DNA from 3 places in the Mycobacterium sp. FW102-FHT13B02 genome. Region 1 is predicted to be linked to each of the others. Evidence: predicted binding sites of a transcription regulator. Region 1 holds the regulator's gene; each other region holds the start of a gene.
The links. Region 1 encodes LexA, which represses DNA repair genes until DNA is damaged. Its sites were predicted from a motif close to CGAACANNTGTTCG; they were not measured.
Positions count from the first base shown of each region.

Region 2: the regulator LexA is predicted to act here: its motif matches at 1,513-1,526, upstream of AC3WTE_RS07150 (HNH endonuclease signature motif containing protein).
Region 3: the regulator LexA is predicted to act here: its motif matches at 3,464-3,477, upstream of AC3WTE_RS19020 (HNH endonuclease signature motif containing protein).

Region 1 is NZ_JBYTCM010000001.1:476,906-483,964, forward strand. It holds gene AC3WTE_RS02330 (acyl-CoA dehydrogenase family protein) at 1-432, shown strand, start outside; gene AC3WTE_RS02335 (LGFP repeat-containing protein) at 608-2,836, shown strand; gene lexA (transcriptional repressor LexA) at 2,903-3,613, opposite strand; gene AC3WTE_RS02345 (LysM peptidoglycan-binding domain-containing protein) at 3,865-4,338, shown strand; gene nrdR (transcriptional regulator NrdR) at 4,450-4,914, shown strand; gene AC3WTE_RS02355 (alpha/beta fold hydrolase) at 4,921-5,943, opposite strand; gene AC3WTE_RS02360 (proteasome assembly chaperone family protein) at 5,988-6,929, opposite strand.
Region 2 is NZ_JBYTCM010000003.1:302,124-309,182, reverse strand. It holds gene AC3WTE_RS07150 (HNH endonuclease signature motif containing protein) at 94-1,509, opposite strand; gene AC3WTE_RS07145 (hypothetical protein) at 1,827-2,048, shown strand; gene AC3WTE_RS07140 (hypothetical protein) at 2,011-2,268, shown strand; gene AC3WTE_RS07135 (DoxX family protein) at 2,265-2,687, shown strand; gene AC3WTE_RS07130 (sulfite exporter TauE/SafE family protein) at 2,628-3,362, opposite strand; gene AC3WTE_RS07125 (cysteine hydrolase family protein) at 3,425-4,084, opposite strand; gene AC3WTE_RS07120 (aldehyde dehydrogenase family protein) at 4,219-5,673, shown strand; gene AC3WTE_RS07115 (acyl-CoA dehydrogenase) at 5,799-7,059, shown strand, end outside.
Region 3 is NZ_JBYTCM010000011.1:6,334-13,392, reverse strand. It holds gene zwf (glucose-6-phosphate dehydrogenase) at 1-1,309, shown strand, start outside; gene opcA (glucose-6-phosphate dehydrogenase assembly protein OpcA) at 1,306-2,217, shown strand; gene pgl (6-phosphogluconolactonase) at 2,210-2,944, shown strand; gene AC3WTE_RS19025 (ATPase) at 2,947-3,315, shown strand; gene AC3WTE_RS19020 (HNH endonuclease signature motif containing protein) at 3,481-4,884, shown strand; gene AC3WTE_RS19015 (hypothetical protein) at 5,243-5,692, shown strand; gene AC3WTE_RS19010 (CsbD family protein) at 5,757-5,930, shown strand; gene AC3WTE_RS19005 (DUF6131 family protein) at 5,975-6,133, shown strand; gene AC3WTE_RS19000 (hypothetical protein) at 6,261-6,461, shown strand; gene AC3WTE_RS18995 (hypothetical protein) at 6,528-6,785, shown strand; gene ppc (phosphoenolpyruvate carboxylase) at 6,817-7,059, opposite strand, start outside.

The sequences.
Region 1 (7,059 bases):
CAGAACCTGCCCCAAGAGCGCATTTCCATCGCCGTGATGGCCGCCGCAGCTATGGAGGCCGTTCTGGAATCGACGTTGCAATACGCGAAGGAGCGTAAAGCGTTCGGCAAGCCGATCGGCAGCTTCCAGAACAGTCGATTCGTGTTGGCCGAACTGGCAACAGAGGCCACCGCGGTGCGAATCATGGTCGACGAGTTCATTCGTCTGCATCTCGATCGAAAGCTGACAATCGACCAGGCCGCGATGGCCAAATGGTATTCGACAGAGGCGCAGGTTCGCCTGGTCGACCGGTGCCTGCAGCTGCACGGCGGCTACGGCTATATGCGCGAATATCCCATTGCGCGGGCATTCCTGGACTCGCGGATCCAGACCATCTACGGCGGCACCACCGAGATCATGAAGGAGATCATCGGCCGCGGATTGGGCGTTTAACTAATTGCCCACGCGAATTTATTCGCATATCCAACCGCGACACACTGGAGCGTTACTGCCGGATATCCCGCACGATGGGCATGAACTGAAGCAAAGTTGACAGAATCCTCTCAATCAAGAGAGTTTGTCTGACGGAATTTGTATCCGGAGTTTTGCCAACCGCGGGAGGAATTCGATGACCGGGCTGCGAACCCGTGGCGGACGGGCTGGTATCGGTGCCCTTTCGGTCGCGGTGGCATTGCTCATGGCTCCGACGGCGATCGCGACACCGGAAAGCGATGCCGCCGCCGCGGCGATCTCCCACACCTGGGATGCCGCCGGCGGTGACACGGGTGAGTTGGGTGCGAAAGACGGTGACGTTTACCAGGTCGGCGCGGGCTATGCGCAGAACTTCGCGAGCGGAAAGATTTATTTCACCGAGAACACCGGCGCACACCTGATCTACGGCCCGATTCTCGACAAGTATCAGGCTCTCGGCGGTGCCGCCGACAGCGACCTCGGCTTCCCGACCATCGACGAAGGCGCCGGCAAGGCGGCCGAGAGCCGGAACAGCACGTTCAGTGCGGCCGACAAGCCGGTCATCTTCTGGACGCCGGACAACGGCGCGTGGGTCGTGCGCGGTGCCATCAACGCTGCCTGGGACAAGCTCGGGGGGTCGGCGGGCACTCTCGGCGTACCGACCGCCGACGAGTCCTGGAAGGGCGACGTCGTCTCTCAGCCCTTCACCGGCGGTGAGGTGAGCTGGAACTCCAAGACCAAGGCGTTCAGCACAACACCCGCTGACCTGGCAGGCCAGCTGACCGGGCTCGACGTGCCGGGCGACGCGACGACGGCCATCGCCGCGGCACGCCGGGCGGCCGGTGGGCCGCAGGGTCCCCTCGGCGACGAGCAGGGTGCCCAGTACAAGGTTGGCGACGGCGTCGCGCAGAACTTTGCCGGCGGCACCATCTTCTACTCGGCCGCCAGCGGTGCCCATGCCGTCACGGGCGACGTGCTGGCCAAGTACCGCGCGGCCGGTGGGCCGCAAGGTGACCTCGGATTCCCGGCAAGCAACGAGACCGACGGCGGCATCTCGCCGACCAGCCGGGTCGCTACCTTCGCCGCGGCGGACAATCCGACCATCTTCTGGACCCCCGACCACGGCGCGTTCATCGTCCGTGGCGCGATGAACGCCGCATGGGCCAAGCTCGGCGGCGCCACCGGCAAGCTCGGCGCGCCGACCGCGGACCAGACGGCCAACGGCGACGTCACCAGCCAGAAGTTCACGGGTGGGTCGATCTCGTGGAACAAGTCGAGCCACGAGTTCAGTACTGAGCCGGCGGACCTGGCGTCGCAGTTGAGCGGTCTGCAGGTCCCCAGTGTCGACCTTCCGGGCGGCGTGAACGCGCAGCCCGAGGAGTCCGGCAAGTGGTACCAGTTCCACTGGTGGTGGCTGCTGGCCATCGTCCCGCTGTTGCTGGTGGTGTCGGGCATCGTGATCGCGACGCTGCTGCGGCGCCGGCGGCGGGCCGACCAGGATGTTTTCGACGAGCACGATACGTACGACTACGACGACCACGAGTTCGGTGACGGGGAGTACGGCGACCCGCAGTATGCGGACGACGGCGGCGACACCGAGTACGCCGCCGAACTCGCGCCCGAGACCGAGCATTTCGACGCTCCGCACGGCGGGCCAGAATTCCAGAGCAACCCGGACGTCATCGACACCGCGCCGACGGTGTACCCCGATTTCACGGCCGAGCAACCTGCGGACGAGGCGCCCGAGGGTGAGTCGGAGGGTGAGTCGACGGCGCAGGCCGAAGCCGAGGCCCAGCCTGTGGACGCTGCCGAGCCGGCTGAGCCCGCTGAGTCCGAGCCGGACGCTCACGAGCCCGCCGACGAGCCGACGGCATCGGTGCAACTTCCCGAGGCTCTGCGCCGCGGGGGCGCGGCGGCGGGCCTGACCGCGGCCGGGCTGGCAGGGTTCGCGGGCCTGCGGCCTCGAGACTCCGGCGACCGCGGGTGGGCTGCGCCGGCCGCCGCGGATGCCGGTGCCCCGGACGCTGACGTGCACGCGCCCGAGGAGCAGGTCGTCGATGCTGCGCCGGCCAAGGTCCCGGCGAGCGAACCACCGGGCGAACCGGCGGCCGAGCCGGGCGCGGACGCCGCGCCGGCAGAGGACACCGTGACGGCCGGTCCGGCCAGTGGCAGGCACCATGCCCTGGGCGCGGAGGAGCCCGAGACCGCGCAGATGTCGTTCCGCGTGGCGACCGGCGCGGAGCCGCCTGCCGGCTACGTCATCAAGGCCAACACAAAGTCGGGTCTGTACTGGGTGCCGGGTGCGCTCGGATACGACGACGCCGACGTCGAAATCTGGTTCGCCAGTGAGGAATTCGCGGTCACCAACGGATTCGTCCGAGGCTGACCGCGCCGACGGCCGAGCCCCGCTGCGAGCGACTGCAGCGGGGCTCACCTATTGGTCTGGCAGGCGTCAGATCTTGCGGATGACGGTCACGACCTTGCCGAGGATGACCGCGTCATTGCCCGGGATCGGGTCGAAGGCCGGGTTGTGCGGCATGAGCCACACCTGGCCCTTGGCGCGCTTGAAGGTCTTCACCGTGGCTTCACCGTCGATCATCGCCGCGACGATGTCCCCGTTGTCGGCCACATTCTGCTGGCGCACGACGACCCAGTCGCCGTCGCAGATCGCCGCGTCGATCATGGATTCGCCGACCACCTTCAGCAGGAACAACGAGCCCTCACCCACGAGCTCGCGGGGGAGCGGGAAGACGTCTTCGACGGCTTGCTCGGCGAGGATCGGGCCGCCCGCGGCGATCCGGCCGAGCACCGGCACGAAAGTCGGCTCGGGCAGCGCGTCCGAACCCGCCACATCGGTGGTGATGGCGGCGCCGGTCGAGTCGTCCGCGCCCCGGACGTCCACGGCTCGTGGGCGGTTCGGATCGCGGCGCAGATAGCCCTTCTTCTCCAGCGTGCGCAGCTGGTGGGCCACCGATGAGGTGGAGGTCAGGCCGACGGCATCGCCGATCTCGCGGATGCTGGGTGGGTAGCCGCGCGTCGTCACCGAGGTGCGGATGACGTCGAGGATGGTCCGCTGACGTTCTGTGAGGCTGCTGGCCCGGCCACCCGACCGGGATTCGGGGGTGCGATCGGTGCCGTCCGGGGTATCGGTGCTGTCGCTCATGTGGACGAATCTAGCCCAGTGCACACGATTGATCAAACATGTGTTCGAGATCGGGTCGATCGGCGTGTCGCGGCCGCGTCCCGCACGTGACGTGGCGAAAGCGAGGGCGAATCGGCGGAACGGAACTTGTCGGTGGGTCGTCGTATCGTTCGCAACAGTTCGATCACATGTTCTACCGTTCGAACATTTGGGCGATATAGTCGAACACAAGAGCGATCGAACCTATGTACGAACTCAGGAGAGGAACCGACATGACCGTCATCACCCGCGAGTACCCCACCGACGTCGTCGTCCGCACCGTGCCTCGGCGTGCAGACGTGAATCGTCACCGCCAGGCCCGGCTGCGGCCGGCCGGTTCCCGTCCCTCGGGTGCGGCGTTCCAGCATCGGGGCACGGGCGTGCTGAGCTCCCGTGCCTCGCACCGGCGCAACCCGGTCACGCCCTTGACCACGGTGCTGCTGGCTCTCGTCGCCGCGGGTATCACGGTGTGGCTGGGCCTGGTTGCGCAATTCGGAGAGGCTGTTCAGCCGACCGCATCGACCGCATCCGTACCCACGCAGCTGGCGGTGGTCCGGGTGCAGACCGGGGAGTCGATTCAGCAGGTCGCCCGGCGCGTGGCGCCCGACGCACCCGTCAGCGCCGTCGTCGACCGCATCAAGGAGCTCAACAAGCTGCCATCGGTGGCCCTGAACGCCGGGCAGACGCTGATCGCTCCGGTCGGCTGAGGACAGCCCGTGCGCACCTTGATCGGCACGGCGCCCGGCCGGGCCCGAGCGGCACGGGTAGGCTCGAGACCGTTCGAAACGGTCGATTGTCGGTGCGGCGAAGGAGCGGTGATGCACTGTCCGTTCTGCCGGCATCCGAACTCGCGCGTGGTCGATTCGCGCGAAGCTGACGAAGGGCAGGCGATTCGTCGTCGCCGGTCATGCCCGGAATGCGGCCGCCGGTTCACCACGGTGGAGACCGCTGTGGTCGCGGTGGTCAAACGAAGCGGCGTCACCGAACCGTTCAGTCGGGACAAGGTGATCAAAGGCGTACGGCGCGCGTGCCAGGGTCGGCAGGTCGACGACGACGCCCTGAACCAATTGGCCCAGAAGGTCGAAGATGCGGTGCGGGCCACCGGATCTCCCGAAGTGCCGAGCCATGAGGTCGGATTGGCGATCCTCGGTCCTCTGCGCGATCTCGATGAGGTCGCCTATCTGCGATTCGCCTCGGTGTATCGCTCGTTCTCGTCCGCCGAGGACTTCGAACGCGAAATCGAGGCGTTGCGAGCACACCGCGGCGTGACGTCGCCGGGCTGACCGCCGTTAGGTCGCGCTGCGTTCGTCGGTCTCCATGGCGTCGAGAACCGCGAACTTCGTATCGCGCGGGGCGTCGATCGACTTCGCGGTGACGCCGGTCTGCAGGAGTCCGCGCAGGGCATCACGGTCGTAGACCGACGGCGCGGTCGTGTCGATGAATTCCTCGATGAGCTTCACGAACCGATCGGGGTCGTCATGAAATGGGAAATGTCCCGAGTTGTCGAAGAACTCCAGCCGCGAACCCGGCATCGCCGCATGTGCCAGTGCTCCGTGGGCGGCCGGGATCACGGCATCCTGGGTACCCCAAACCAATTGCACCGGAATGGCTTCGGTCAAATAACATCGGTCCAGCATTGTGACCACCTGGCCGCGCCAGTCGACCACCGCACGCAGGGTCCGGGCGAAGGCAGACGAGGCCTTGGGTTCGGGCAGGTCGTTGAGGATCCGCAGCATGTTCGGCAGGTCGTGACCCAGACCGGTCGACCCGAGCAGCGCGCCGCCAAGGCGCCCGGCGAGCTGAAGCGCGGGCAAAACCAACGGGATTCGCAACAGCGCCAGCGCTTCGGTGCCCAATGGCAGCGCCGCGAGCCGCAATGCGATGTTCACGTCGCGCGTCACGCCGCCGGCACCGACCAGCACCAGGCGCTCGATCAACTGCGGGAACTGATAGGCGAACTGCATGGCCACGCCACCGCCCAGCGAATGGCCGACGACCGTCACCCGTTCGATGTCCAGCACGCTGAGCAGGTCGCGCATGCCGTTGGCGTACGCCGCCACCGAGTAGTCGGCGCGCGGCTTGTCGGACTGACCGTGGCCCAGCAGGTCGGGGGCAATGACGGTGAAGCGCTGGGCGAGGCGTGTCTGCACGGTTTCCCAGGTCGTGGAGTTGTCGCCGATACCGTGGATCAGCAGGATCGCCGGACCGGAGCCGGCCACCCGATAAGCCCGCCGGTAACCGTGGATTGTCCGGTACTCCAGGCGGGGTGTCACGTCACGGACAGAATGCAGGGTGGGCTTTCCGTCGGGCATCGTCCGAGCTCCTTCCCATCGTGTCGGCGAGGCCGACCACGTGGTCAGTCGCCGTCGGTGCCGTCGTCGCCGGGGCGGGAATCGGGGAAACCGTCGCCGGACTGTTCGGCGAGGAACTGTTCGAACTGTGCGCCGAGTTCGTCGCCGCTGGGTAGTTCCTCGTCACGTGCCAGCAACGACCGATTCTCCTGAGCAGCGACGAACGAATCGTACTGTTGTTCCAGTGCAGTGACCACTTGAGCGACTTCAGAGCTGGCCTCCACCTGCTCACTGATCTTCGTGTACACCTCGGCGCCCGCCTCGGACAGCGCGTGCAGCGGAATCTGCAGCGACGCGATCCGGGAGACCTCGCCGAGCAGGGCCTCGGCGGCCGGCGGATAGGCGGTCTGCGCCAGGTAGTGCGGCACGTGCACGGTGAAGCCCAGCGCTTCGTGGCCGTGCTGGATCATCCGGTACTCCAACAGGTTCGACACACTGGCCGGAACCTGGACCTCGCCGACCCACGGTGTGTGGTCCGCGATCAGCTCCTTGTTGCCGGCATGCGCGGTCATGGTGACGGGCCGGGTGTGCGGCACCGCCATCGGGATGGCACCGAGTCCGATGACCTGGCGGACGCCGAGCCGTTCGGACAACAGCCGCACCGCCGTGATGAAGCGCTCCCAGCGCAGGTCCGGTTCCATGCCGGCGAGCAGCAGGAACGGCGTCCCGGCGGTGTCGTGCAGGGCGTACAGGTTCAGCTCGGGATCGTCGTACTTGGTGAAGTGATCGGTGGTGAACGTCATCAGCGGCCGGCGCGACCGGTAGTCCAGCAGTTCGTCGATGGCGAACGAGGCGACCAATTCGGTGTCGAGCGTGTTCTTCAGGTGCTCGGCGGCCAGGCGGATGGCGTGGCCGGCATCGGAAAAGCCTTCGAGGGCATGGACCATCACCGGACCCCGGCCGTCGGCGGCCGACAACTGGGGCGCGGGGAACTCCAGCTCGTACATGCCGCTCTGCTCGGGCTGGTACTGCTGGCCCTGACGGTCGCCGGGCCGCTGGTCGCTCGCGTCGGGCGACTGCCCGTGATGCTCGCTCACCTTCACACTCCTTGCCGTACTGCCTCATCCCACGTCTCGC
Region 2 (7,059 bases), on a different contig from region 1:
GGTGCGGGCCAGAAAGGCTACCGGCAGTCGTCGTCCAGGCATGCCGTATCCGCGGCGCACGCGGTGTCGTGCCACCGGATGCTGGGCGCCGGGTTAGCTTGTGGGACTGTCGCTTTCACCCTCGCCGTCCTCACCATCGCCGTCCTCGCTCTCGGGTGGGTAGAGGGTGGGGTGGTGGTATTGGTTGGTTCTGGGTTGGCCGATGTCGAGTAGTGGTGGTGGGGTCCAGTGGGCGCGGCCGTTTTTCATGGTGGTGGTCCAGCCGCCAGCGTGGGCGGCTCGGTTGTCGCAGCCGCAGGCCAGGGTGAGGTTGGTGATGTCGGTGGGCCCGTCATCACGCCAGTCGGTGTTGACGTGGTGGGCTTGGCAGCGGGAGGCGGGGGCGGTGCAATTGGGTTTGGTGCAGCCGCGGTCACGGGCGAACAGCATGATGCGCTGCCCGGTGGTGGCGGTGCGACGGGCCCGACCTAGATAGAGGGGGATGGTGGTGTGCTGATCGAACACCGCCAGATAATGGTGGGCCCCTTGGGTGGCCATCCGGATCAGATCGCGTACCGGCAGGCGGCTGCCCGTGTGGGTGACCGCGATTCCGGCGCCGCGTTCGAGGTCCTGCACCGTCGTGGTCGCCACCACCGCGACCGGGAGCCCGTTGTGCTCGCCCAGCATGCCGGAGGCCAGGATCATCCGGCCCACCACTTTGAACGCGTCATGCTGGCGCTGAGCCACGGTGCGGGTGTCGCCCGCGATCTGGGCTTGGGTCGGTGTGCCCGAGATGCAGGGTTCGGGGTCGGTGGGGTTGCACATTCCGGGGGCGGCCAACTTTTCGAACAATGCCTCCCAGTAGGCGCGGGCTTCCGGATCGAGGCTGGCCTTGACCTCCGAGCGCCCATCGGGCTGCTGTTTACCGATCACGAAGGAGCGTTTGGGGTCGGGTTCGTCGTCGTCGGGTTCGGGGCCGTCCTGATCGAGCCGGTACAGCAGATCGGCGGCGGCTTTGCGCAGTTCCTCGGGGGTTTGGTATCGGGCTGCGGCGACCAGGTCGCGTTCGCACTGCGCCAACGTGGCCGGGTCCAGCCACAGCGGCACCTTCGCGAAAAAGTTCGTGATTACCGCGATGTGCTCGGTGTTGATGGCACCGTCGGCTTGGGCGGCGGCGACCAGTTCCCACACCGGGCCCAGGGGTTCGCCGGTGATCGCCGAGCGGGGCCCGAGATGGTCGGCGTCGCGGACCCTTCGGCGGGCTTCCTCGCGGCTGATGCGGTGCCGGATGTGCAGGACTTCGGGCCAGTCTTTGGCGCCGATGTCTTTGGCGGTGGCCTGGGTCTGGGCGGCGGCCAAAATCTGGTGGTCGACCGCCTCGGCGGCGCATTTGAGGGTTTCGCGGCGGGACTGCAACTCCAACAAGACCGCGATGGGCAGTCCGGTGTAGTCCAGGGCTGCGACGCGGGCCAGCGCTGCGTCGAGGTTGGCATAGGCCTCCTCGACGAGAGCGCTGCTGGCGATGCCCATATCCGAACACTAGTTCGAAGCACCGACAATTCGCTGTGCCGAATGTGGCCCCAGTTACCTACTGTGACCAGCGCAAACAAAGTGACCAAAGTTTTTTTTGGACGCGCTGCGGCGGCGCTACGGAATCAAGCCGCGAACCGACTTCAGCACGCTACGTACCGCACTCTCGGTGACCGTGATTGGCGACAGGACGGTCTCGGCGACTCCGACGATGGCCTCGACGCGCGTCACGATGGCCTCCATCCGATCGACGACGCCGAAAATGCGGGGCGCCAGCTCATCGATCTGGGTGATGGGGGGTCGGGGACAAGGACAGGTTGCTCGTCGAGGTGTTCGACGAGTGGATCGCCGCAGTGCACCGTGATCGCGGGCCGGGCCGCGAATCGGTGGAACCGTTGACGCCCGACGGTGCGGTTGACGCCGTAATCGAGCTACTCACGCCGTTTCTGCACTACTTCGCCGAGGGCGCCGTGTTGTCCCCGGCAATACTCCTCGATCATCGTGCGCGGCAGCCACGAATCGACGATCTTCTTCCGTGAGCTCGCCCTCGCCTTGGTCGCCGAGATGGAGTCGGTCCTGGCGCAAGCAGGGCTTTCAAAGGCCGCGGCCGCCCGCGCAGCCCGGGTCGTCTACTTCGCCTACCTCGGCATCGTCATGACCGGTGGCAACCATGCTTCCGGTGGTGCTTCGGTGCCCGACCAGATAAGCGACGTCGTCCGTTGCGTCATCCACGATTCAGCACGAGGAGATGAGCAGTGACCGGAATCCCGCACTACTGGTGGCCTACCGCACTCTTGGCGGCGGTGCTGTTCGGTGACGCGTTGATGTCGATTCGCCCGCCGCAGTTCGTCCGCGGATGTCTTGCGGGAGTGCGGCTTCCGGAGGATTGGTGGTGGGTGCTGATCGTCGTAAAGCTGCTGGCCGTGGCGGGGCTGCTGGCTGGGCTGAAATATCCCGGCATCGGAGTGGCCGCCAACGTCGGCGTGATCGCCTACTTCCTGTGCGCGGCCTACGCGCATTACCGCGCGAATTTCCTCAAGCGGGAGTTCTGGCTGAACTGCCTTGGCATGCTGGGACTCTCGGTCGGCGTGTTCGAATTTCGTACGCGGTGTAACCGGCTACTGCAGCATCATCACCGTGAACGCGACCATGCTGACCGCCACGATGCAGGCTCGTAGGACGTTGGGCGGCAGGCGGCGACCGACGCGCGCCCCGATGTAGCCACCGATCGTGGAGCCGACGGCGAGCAGCAGCGCCGGTAGCCACGCCACATGGCCGACGGCGATGAAGATGATGGCCGCGACCGAATTGACCAGTCCCACAGAGATGTTCTTGACGCCATTGAGTCGTTGTAGATCTTCGGACACGAACAACCCGAACAGGGCCATCATGATGATGCCTTGCGCCGCACCGAAATAGCCGCCGTATATCGCGCAGCCGAACACGCCCGCGTACAGCGGGGTGGCATGGTCGGTGGTCAGTTCGGCGCCGCGGCGCGCATCCAGGGTCCGGCGCAACACAGGCTGCACCAGCACCAGGACACCGGCCAGCAGGATCAGCCACGGCACCACCGCGGTGAACGCACCGGGTGGAAGCTTGAGCAGCAGCACTGCCCCGACGATCGCCCCGGCCAGCGAGACAACGCCGAGCCGGAGGATGCGGGCGCCCTGGCCGCCGAGCTCGTGCCGGTAGCCGTAGGCACCGGTGAAGTTGCCCGGGACCAACCCGACGGAGTTGGACATGTTGGCCACCAGCGGCGGGTAACCGACGGCCATCAGAACGGGGAAGGTGATCAGGCTGCCGGAGCCGACCACCGCGTTGATCACGCCCGCGGCGACGCCGGCCAGCAGCACCGCGGTGATCGCGAGGGCGGTCAGGGGCGCGTCTTACTGTGCGGTCTCACGTTCTGAATTCTTCACGGGGCCGGCGCGGCCGTCGCAGCGGCCTGGAAGAACTGCTCGACATCGGCGGTGGTCAGCGTCGCGACGCCGATGAGTGCCAGGTCCGCGAGTCGCTCCGGCGTCACCTGCGAGGTGGCGTCGGTGACCAGCGCGGCGCGGTAGTCGCGCTCGGAGGCGTCGAACAGCGTCGCCCGCGGGCAGTTCGGCAGGTTGCAGCCGGCCACCACGACGGTGTTGACCGCCAGGTCGCGCAGATGCTCGTCGAGCGAGGTGCGGTAGAACGCCGACCACCGTGGCTTGAACATGACGACCTCACCGGCCGCCACGTGCTGGACACCGCCGGCCAGGAGCGAGTCGTAGTCGAGGGGATGTGCCAGCAGCTCGGCGGGCACCGCGGCGCCGTCGGTGTGCGGTGCGGCGATCTGCCGGCCGGCCTCTATGGCGGCCCGCCGGGGCGGATCGGCGTCGCTGCCGCCGGGGACGTACAGCCGCACGATGTGCACGATCGGCCGGTGCGCTGCGCGGAACGCCGCGAGTAGTCGCGCCATGGCGGGCAGCTGTTCGGCGGTGCCGTCGACTTGCGCCGGACCCGAGACGAAATCGTTTTGCACGTCGATCAGCACCAGGGCGCTGCGCGCCAGGTCAGGGGAGGTGTAGTCGCGGCCGGCAGACACATTCCCGATCTTTCCAGACAACTCGCCGACGCGAGCCACTCTTGACGACCTAATGACGGCAATGCTAAGCAACTGCACAGCATTTGTTGTGTGCCCACCCCGGGGCGCGCACTGCTGACGATGAGAGGCACGCGATGACGCTGCAGTCGGTCTTGGAGGACATCCAGAAGCGCCCGGGTACGGGCGATGTCATCCCGATCATCGATCCGGTGAGCGAGGAACAGATCGGCGAGTTCACCGATTGCGGCCCCGAGTTCGTCGACGAGGCCGTCGCGCGCGCCAAGTCGTCTTTCGAGTCCGGGGTCTGGTCCGGTCTGCCCGGCCGTGAGCGCGCCAAGATCCTGTGGCGCATCGCCGACCTGATCGACGAGCACACAGCTGAGTTCGCGGCCATCGACTCGGCCAACACCGGCATGATGAAGATGCAGTCCGAGCTCGTCGTTCCGACCTGCGCCGAGTTCTTCCGCTATTACGCCGGCTGGTGTTCCAAGATCAACGGCACCGCCTACGACATCCGCACCAGCGGCATCGCCTCGGACGCCTATGTCGACCAGCACGGCTACACGCTGCGAGAGCCCTATGGCGTCGTCGGCCTGATTTTCCCCTGGAACGGTCCGATCTTCAACGCCTGCGCCAAGATCGCGCCGGCGCTGGCCGCGGGCTGCAGCAGCTTGGTGAAACCGGCTGAGGAGACGCCCCTTTCAGCGCTGCTGCTGGACCGCCTGATTCACGAGGCCGGCGTGCCCGAAGGTGTCGTCAACCTGATCACCGGCTACGGTCACACCGCGGGTGCTGCCATCACCGCGCATCCCGATGTCGAGAAGGTCGCCTTCACGGGTTCGACCGAAGTCGGCAAGGAGATCGTCAAGGCCTCGGCGGGAAACCTGAAGAAGGTCATGCTGGAACTCGGTGGCAAGTCGCCCGTGCTGATCTTCGACGACGCCGATCTCGACAAGGCCATCTTCGGCGCGGCCATGGGCATCTTCATTCACTCCGGCCAGGGATGTGTCTGCGGCTCAAGGATTTTCGTGCAGCGCGGGGTCTACGACCAGGTGGTCGAGGGCATTGCGGGCGTGGCCAACTTCATGAAGTACGGCGGGCCGGATGAAGAGGGCGTGATGAGCGGCCCACTGATCAGCGCCAAGCAGCTGAACCGTGTTCTGGGCTTCATCGACGAAGGCCGCAGCGACGGCGTCGAGATCGTCGCGGGCGGGTACCGGCTGGACCGCAAGGGCTACTTCGTGCACCCGACGGTGTTGACCAACGTCGACCCCGGAATGCGCCTGTACCAGCAGGAGATCTTCGGTCCGGTGGTGAGCATCCTGCCGTTCGACACCGAGGACGAGGCCGTCGCCATGGCCAACGACACGAGCTACGGTCTGGCGGCCACCGCATGGACCACCAACGTCAGCCGGGCGCACCGCATCGTCAAGCGGCTGCAGGCCGGCAGCGTTCAGGTCAACTGCCAGTTGGTCTTTGACCACGACCTGCCCTTCGGTGGCTACAAGCAGTCCGGTTGGGGCCAGGAATTCGGTCGCGAAGGGCTCGAGGCCTATCTCAAGAACAAGAGCGTCGTCGTCCAGCTGTGAGTCACCGCCCGGCAATGTGACGTAGGTCACGTCTGGGCGTGACCTCGCACCCTTCGGGTCCGTAACCGTAGGTTGTCGCAACCTACGGTTGCGTACCTTGTGGGGCGGCGCGGATCCTGAGCCGCGTGAGCCACTACATCGCCAACGTGCGCGATATCGAATTCAATCTGTTCGAAGTGCTGCCACTCGGTGCGGCCCTGGATGCGGGTGGCTATGGCGACCTTGACGCCGATACCGCACGATCGATCCTCGACGAGGTCTCCAAGCTGGCCGAAGACGTTGCCGCAGAGACGTTTGTCGAGGCCGACCGCAATCCGCCGGTGTTCCTGCCCGACGAGCACCGGATCACGGTGTCCGAGGAGCTGGCCAAGACGGTGCGGTTGGTCAAGGAGGCCGAGTGGTGGCGGCTGGGCCTCGATGAGCGCGCCGGCGGGACGCCCGCACCGGCGGCGCTGGTGTGGGCGACCCAGGAAATGCTCATCTCGGCCAACCCGTCAGCTACCTTCCTGTACGGCCTCGGGCCGGCGATGGCTCACACGCTGGCCGAGGTCGGCACCGAAGAGCAGCAGCATTGGGCACGGACGGCGATGGACAAGGGCTGGGCCGGCACCATGGTGCTGACCGAGCCGGACGCCGGCTCCGACGTCGGCGCGGGACGGGCCAAGGCCATCGAACAGCCCGACGGCACCTGGCACATCGAAGGCGTCAAGCGCTTCATCTCTGGTGGCGATGTCGGTGATACCGCCGAGAACGTCTTCCACCTGGTGCTGGCCCGCCCTGTCGGGGCAGTCCCGGGCACCAAGGGACTCAGTCTGTTCTTCGTACCGAACTTCCTGTTCGACTCCGAGACACTCGAACTGGGTGAGCGCAACGGCGTGTACGTGACCGGCCTCGAGCACAAGATGGGCATCAAATCCTCACCCACCTGCGAGCTGACGTTCGGTGCCCACGGCAAACCGGCCATCGGCTATCTCGTGGGTGGCGTACACAACGGCATCGCGCAGATGTTCAAAGTCATCGAGAACGCTCGAATGACGGTGGGCGTCAAGGCCGCCGGCACCCTGTCCACCGGCTACCTCAACGCGCTGGCCTACGCCAAGGAACGCATCCAGGGCGCGGATATCACCCACATGGCCGACAAGACCGCGCCGCGCGTGGCGATCATCGAACACCCCGACGTGCGACGCAGCCTGATGACGCAGAAGGCGTACGCCGAAGGGCTGCGGTCGGTCTACCTGTACACCGCGGCTTATCAGAATGCCGATGTCGCCCAGCTTGTTTCAGGTGCTGATGCCGATTTGGCGCACCGGGTGAACGAACTGCTGCTGCCGATCGTGAAAGGCGTCGGCTCCGAACGCGCCTACGAAATGCTGTCGGAATCACTGC
Region 3 (7,059 bases), on a different contig from region 1:
CGCCGTCAAGCAGCATGCCCGGACACCGTTCCGGCAGGAGGTCTGGGACCGGCTCGCCGAGGGATTCCGGTTCGTGCAGGGCACGTTCGACGACGACTCGGCCTTCCAACGGCTGCGCGACACCTTGCACAAGCTCGACGAGGAACGCGGCACCGGCGGCAATCATGCGTTCTACCTGTCGATTCCGCCGAACGCGTTCCCGCAGGTGTGCGAGCAGCTGTCCACCTCTGGCCTGGCCAACAAGACCGACGGGTCGTGGAGCCGCGTGGTCATCGAGAAGCCGTTCGGGCACGACCTCGCCAGCGCCGAAGCGCTCAACGGGGTGGTCAACAGCGTGTTCCCGGAGTCGTCGGTGTTCCGCATCGACCACTACCTGGGCAAGGAAACCGTCCAGAACATCCTGGCGCTCCGGTTCGCCAACGAATTGTTCGAGCCGGTGTGGAACGCGCACTACGTCGATAGCGTTCAGATCACCATGGCCGAGGACATCGGCCTCGGTGGACGCGGCGGCTACTACGACGGCGTCGGTGCGGCGCGAGACGTCATCCAGAACCACCTCCTGCAGCTGCTCGCGCTGACTGCACTGGAGGAGCCGGTCAACTTCTCGCCACACGAACTGCAGGCCGAGAAGATCAAGGTGCTGTCGGCGACCCACCTGGCCGAGCCGCTGGACGAGACTACGGCACGCGGTCAGTACGCCGGCGGTTGGCAGGGCGGGCAGAAGGTGGTCGGACTGCTCGATGAGGAAGGCTTCTCCAAGACGTCGACCACCGAGACCTTCGCGGCGATCACCGTCGAGGTGGACACCCGGCGCTGGGCCGGCGTGCCGTTCTACCTGCGCACCGGAAAACGCTTGGGACGCAGGGTCACCGAGATCGCGTTGGTGTTCAAGCGGGCCCCGCACCTGCCGTTCGATGCCACCATGACCGACGAGCTCGGACAGAACGCTCTGGTGATCCGGGTGCAGCCCGACGAGGGGATCACGCTGCGGTTCGGTTCGAAGGTGCCGGGCCACCTCATGGAGGTCCGCGATGTCAGCATGGACTTCTCGTACGGTTCGGCGTTCGCCGAGGACTCCCCCGAGGCCTACGAACGGCTGATCCTCGACGTCCTGCTCGGCGAACCGTCACTGTTCCCGGTCAACGCCGAGGTCGAATTGTCCTGGAAGATACTCGATCCCGCGCTCGAACATTGGGCGGCGCAGGACCGCGCGGGCGGCCGGCCCGAGGCGTACGAGTCCGGTACCTGGGGCCCGGAGTCGGCGTTCGAGATGCTGCGGCGCAGCGGCCGCGAATGGAGGCGACCGTGATTCTCGATCTGCCCGACACCAACACCGGTGCGATCAACAAGAAGATCGTCTCTCTCCGCGAAGAGGGCGGCGCCATCACCCTCGGGCGAGTGCTGACTCTGGTGGTGGCACCGGACACCGAGGCCATCTTGGAAGAGGCCATCGACGCCGCGAACACCGCTAGTCGCGAACATCCGTGCCGCGTCATCGTGGTGATCCCGGGAGACCGTCTGGCCACCGAGGCCCGCCTGGATGCCCAGCTCCGGGTGGGTCGCGACGCGGGCGCCAATGAGGTTGTGGTGCTGCGCCTCTCGGGGCCGCTGGCCGGCCACGCCAGCAGTGTCGTGACACCGTTCCTGCTCCCGGACACCCCGGTGGTCACCTGGTGGCCCGATGTGGCGCCGGCAGTGCCGGCGGCTGATCCGCTGGGCAAGCTGGCGATCCGCCGGATCACCGATGCCACCAATGGTGAAGACCCGCAGGTTTGCATCAAGAGCCGGCTGGCCGGATACACGTCGGGCGATACCGACCTGGCCTGGAGCCGCGTAACCTACTGGCGGGCGCTGCTGGCCGCCGCCCTGGACCAGGCACCGTACGAACCGATCACCGAGGCGCTGGTGTCGGGCCTGAAAGACGAACCGGCACTGGACATTTTGGCCGGTTGGTTGGCGGCCTGCATCGACGGGCCGGTGAAGCGGGCGGTCGGCGAGCTCAAAGTCGTCCTGACCAGGCCGACCGAGACCATCACGCTGAGCCGTCCGCAAACCGGTGTCACCGCTTCCCTCACGCGCACCGGCCGACCGGAGGCTCGTGTTCCGTTGGCACGCAGGGAAGCACGCGATTGTCTCGCCGAAGAGATGCGCCGGCTCGATGCCGACGAGATCTATCACCGCGCCCTGGTGGGCCTGGACAAGGTCGTATATGTCTGAGCAGATCATCGAAAAATATTCCGACGCTGACGCTCTGGTGACCGCTGCCGGCGACCGCCTCGTGGCTGCCATCAACGGCGCGATCGCAGCCCGCGGCGTGGCGTACATCGTGCTGACCGGTGGCGGCACCGGCATCAAGCTGCTCAAGCATGTCGGCGGTCATCCCATCGACTGGACCAAGGTGCACCTGTTCTGGGGCGACGATCGGTTCGTCCCGGCCGACGATGCCGACCGGAACATCAAGCAGGCGCGGGAAGCACTGCTGAATTCCGTTGCCATTCCGGCGCAGAACGTGCACGCGATGGCCGCGAGCGACGGCGAGTTCGGCGACGATATCGACGCAGCAGCCGCCGCCTATGCACGCGAGCTGGCCTGCGTGGCCGGGAACGGTTCGCCGACACCGGAATTCGACGTACACCTGCTGGGCATGGGCGGTGAGGGTCACGTCAACTCGTTGTTCCCGCACACCGACGCGGTGCGGGAGACCGCGCGGTACGTCGTCGCGGTCACCGACTCCCCCAAGCCGCCGCCGCGGCGGATCACGCTCACGCTCCCCGCAGTTCGCCGCTCCCGGCAGGTGTGGCTGGTCGTCGCAGGCGCAGAGAAGGCCGATGCCGTGGCAGCCGCTGTCGGCGGCGCGCCAGCCGTTGATTTTCCGGCGGCGGGTGCGATCGGTTCCGAGGCGACCGTGTGGTTGCTCGATGCGGCCGCGGCGGCAAAACTGTAGGCATGGTCGACAAAGGCGATGGGCGGAACCGTCCGGTCGGCGGCCGTATTCGGACGCTCACCCAGGCGGCCCTCAACGCCGACGTGACCGTTTCCCAGGTCGATGCACTGTTGGTCGACATGGAAGGCACCCTCGCCACTCTCAGCACGCTGACGGGCGATCTCGACACCACGATGTCGCGGTTCAACGAGACCATCACCCAGATCGACGAGCTGGCGCCCCGCATTTTCGGCGTCGTCGATCGGATGGAGGCCATCGTGACGCGCGTCGAGGCCATCGTCGGAGTCGCCGAGACCGTCCTGTCGCCAATCACGGTCACCGAGAGTGCGGTACGTAGCGTGCTGAAGTCGGTTCGCGGCTTGATTCCGTAACCCGGCCTGTCCAACATTCCCTGCCTCTCCAACGCGTGCCCCTAGTCTCACTCCGCTGACACGCGGCCGAAAAACTTTGGTCACTTTGTTTTCGCTGGTCACGATGGGTAACTGGGGCCACATTCGTCACAGCGAGTTGTCGGAGGGTCGAACTAGTGTTCGAGTATGGCCACTGACCGCGCCACCATCCGCACCGCCTACGCGGCGCTGAAGGACGCGGTCGCCGCGGTCAATGGTCTCGACTACACCGGCCTGGACATCGCCGACCTGCTGGAACTGCAGTCCCTGCGCGAACAGCTGAGGTGTGCGGCCGAGACGGCCGATCACCACATCCTGGTTGCCGCCCAAGCCCAGACCGCCCCCCGCGAGATTGGGGCGAAAAACTGGGCCGAGGTGCTGCGCATCCGGCTGCACATCGACACCACCGAAGCCAACCGCCGGGTCCGCGATGCCGAACATCTCGGACCCCGCACGGGGTTGACCGGCGAACCGTTGCCGCCGCGGTGGGAGGCCGCGGCCGCCGCGCAAGCAGCCGGGGCGATCAATCCCGAACATGTCAAGGTGCTCGGCCACGCCATGACCAAACTGCCTACCTGGGTGGACCTGGCGACCCGTCGGCAGTTCGAGCAGTCCCTGGTCGCCGGGGCGCGGCACCAGACCCCCGAAGAGTTGCGTGCCGCCGCCGAGGCGCTGTTGTATCTGCTCGATCAGGATGGGCCGTTGCCTGATGATGCCGAACGGGCCCGCCGGCGCGGCCTCACCGTGGGCAGGCAACGACCGGACTCGATGTCGGATCTGCAGGGCGTCCTGACCCCCGAAGCGCGTGCGTACTTCGACGCATTGATGGACAAATACGCCGCCCCGGGCATGTGTAATCCCGCCGATGCGCAGCCCTGCGTGTCGGGTACCCCGTCAGCCGAGCAGATCAACGCCGACACCCGCAGCCCCGCCCAGCGTCGCCACGACGCGTTCGCCGCGGTGTGCCGGATGCTGCTGTCCTCGGGCATGCTCGGTGAGCACAACGGTCTGCCTGTCACAGTGGTGGCCACCACCACCGTCACCGAGCTGGAGAAGCGCGCTGGGGTCGCGCTCACCCACACGGGGTCGAAAATCCCGGTCGGTGATCTGGTCCAGATGGCCGCCACCGCAGGGGCCGACCACCACCTCGTCGTCTTCGACCAGCACAACGCACAACCGCTGCGCCTGGGCCGAGCGCGGCGCACCGCCACCGTCGCCCAACGCTTCGCCCTGTTCGCCCGCGACCGCGGCTGCACCAAACCGGGCTGCACCGCCCCCGCCTCCCGCTCCCAAGCTCACCACGTCGACACCGACTGGTGTGACGGCGGACCCACCAACATCACCAACCTGGGCCTGGCGTGCGGCTGCGACAACTGCCTGGCCTACACCGGCGGCTGGACCACCACCATGAAAAACGGCCGAACCCACTGGACCCCACCACCACTGCTCGACATCGGCCAACCCCGAACGAATCAATACCACCACCCGATGCTCTACCCACCCGAGAGCGGGGGCGATGACGACGACGAAAGTGGCAGTCCTACAAGCTGACTGGAGGCACGCCGCGCCCCGTAATCGCCACCGCGATCAGCTGATGAGCTGCGCGGCGAGTAAATGCGGCGCGCTTCGCCGAGTCCCGCTTGCCGCTGTGTCGATGATCGCCAGCGCGATCCTCACGATCATCGACGAGCGACCGGCATTTAGGCCAGGGCGTTCAGCATCATCAGCGCCCGCATTGGCCGCCCCTCCGGCACGGACTCTGCAAGCCCTCCTCAAGTCTGCTACCGCACCATCCACGATCGCGGCCCAACTAGCTGTCAACAATGTAGACCGACGGTGTAATTCGACGCTGTTGACATCGGGCGAAATAGGGCGTGTACTGGGCTTCTAGAAGTCTCAGAGGTGCACCATGATCGTCATCATCGGTCTGATTGTTCTGCTCATGGCAGCGATCGCGGGGTTCGCCGGCATCCTCACCAATACGACTGCCACCCATCCACTGGCCGAGAATTTCTCCCTCCTGGGCTATCACGTCACCGGGTCGACCGGCACCGTCTTCCTGTTCGGGATCGTGGACGGCGCGGTGGCGATGTTGGGTCTTGCGATTTTGCTGGCAGGCGCACGACGTACCGCAGGACGCGGGCGAGACGCCCGGCACCAGCTCAGGGATTCGCGACGTGAGACGGCGTTTCTCAACGAGGAGCGCGACCAACGGATCGAACACCAGCAAGCAGACACGACCACCAGCGCTCCGGTGGACCACCAGAAATCGACCGTGGAAGGCGGCGCGTCTACCTTGTTCGGCCGCTGGCACGGTCGACGACCGGCGGGCACCGCGCATCCCGGCAGGCCGCGTTAGCACCCGGCCCAGGTCACAAGCACAGCCGCAGTCGCGGCGGAACAAACAAGGAAGGCGAAGGCGAATGAGCATCGGTAAGACAATCGCCAACAAAGCCGAGGCGGCCAAGGGCACCCTGAAGAAGCTCATAGGCCAAAGCACCGGCAGCACGCGGCTGCGCAACGAAGGCCGCGTCGATCAATTCAAAGGCAACACCAAACAGGCCGGCGCCAAGATCAGAGACGCCTTCAAACCCTAACCAGCCATCGCTCACCACATGGCCATCGAAACGAGATGTTCCTCATGATCATCGCCGGAATCGTCCTCATCATCGCCGGAATGCTGCTCAACACCAACCTGCCCCTGGTGCCCATCGGGGTTGTTCTCCTCGTCATCGGCTTGGTTCTGATGGCCATGGGACGGATGGGGCATCCCGCCTTCGGCCGCCGTCATTACTACTAACGCTGGCCGGCAACACGACTCAACGACGGTGATCACCGCCGCCTGAGCACCACCAGATCACACGCCCTGGCTAGGCGGCTCGGATCCCCCAGCCGCCACCCGGGCTGAATATCAGAGGAGACACATCATGCGATACGCAGGGTTACTGGTAGTCGTCTGGCTGGTGGTTGGCGCCGTCGCAGCCGGCCAACGCGGCTACTTCACCCACGCCGAACAGAACTGTGCCAGCGTGGGGACGATCGCGGTCACCGTCATCGCGGGTCCACTCAATTATCTGGGCGTCAATCCGAAGGTCACGAATTGCGTTGTACCAAAGCCAAGTTCATGACACCCATAGCTCAGGTCCGACCGATCTGAAGCGCAATACCCTTCTCAACCCCTGCAAGAAGCCAGCATGATTATCAGCACCCAGGCTTTGGTCGTCGTCATCGCGATCACCGCAATCGTTTTACTCATCTCCCTCGGGACGATGTTGGTGAAAAAGAGCTTTCTACTGCTTGTCAAAGGCCCCGAGAACTGGCCGATCGAAACCGACAAGCTCCGTGAAGGCCTCTCGCAAGAAACTCGTCACCCTGAACAGCGTCAGGCGCTGGTCGATGAGACCGTAGCCGGGGCGCGCGCCGCCCACCGCCGCGAAGCACCAAATCTCTGACTCGCGGCCAGAATTGGGGCAGCCGACGCGGCTAGCCGCTGTTGCGCAGCGCGGTGGCCAAGCCACTCATGGTCAGAAGGATGCCGCGTTGCACGAGTTCGTCGTCGTCGCCGGAGCGGTAGCGGCGCAGCAGCTCGACCTGGAGATGGTTGAGCGGCTCCAGGTACGGGAACCGGTTGAACACCGACCGCGCCAGTGCGGGGTTGTCGGCGAGCAGGTCCTCGTGTCCTGTGATCAAGGCGTGCATCCGGATGGTGCGCTCATGTTCGGCGGC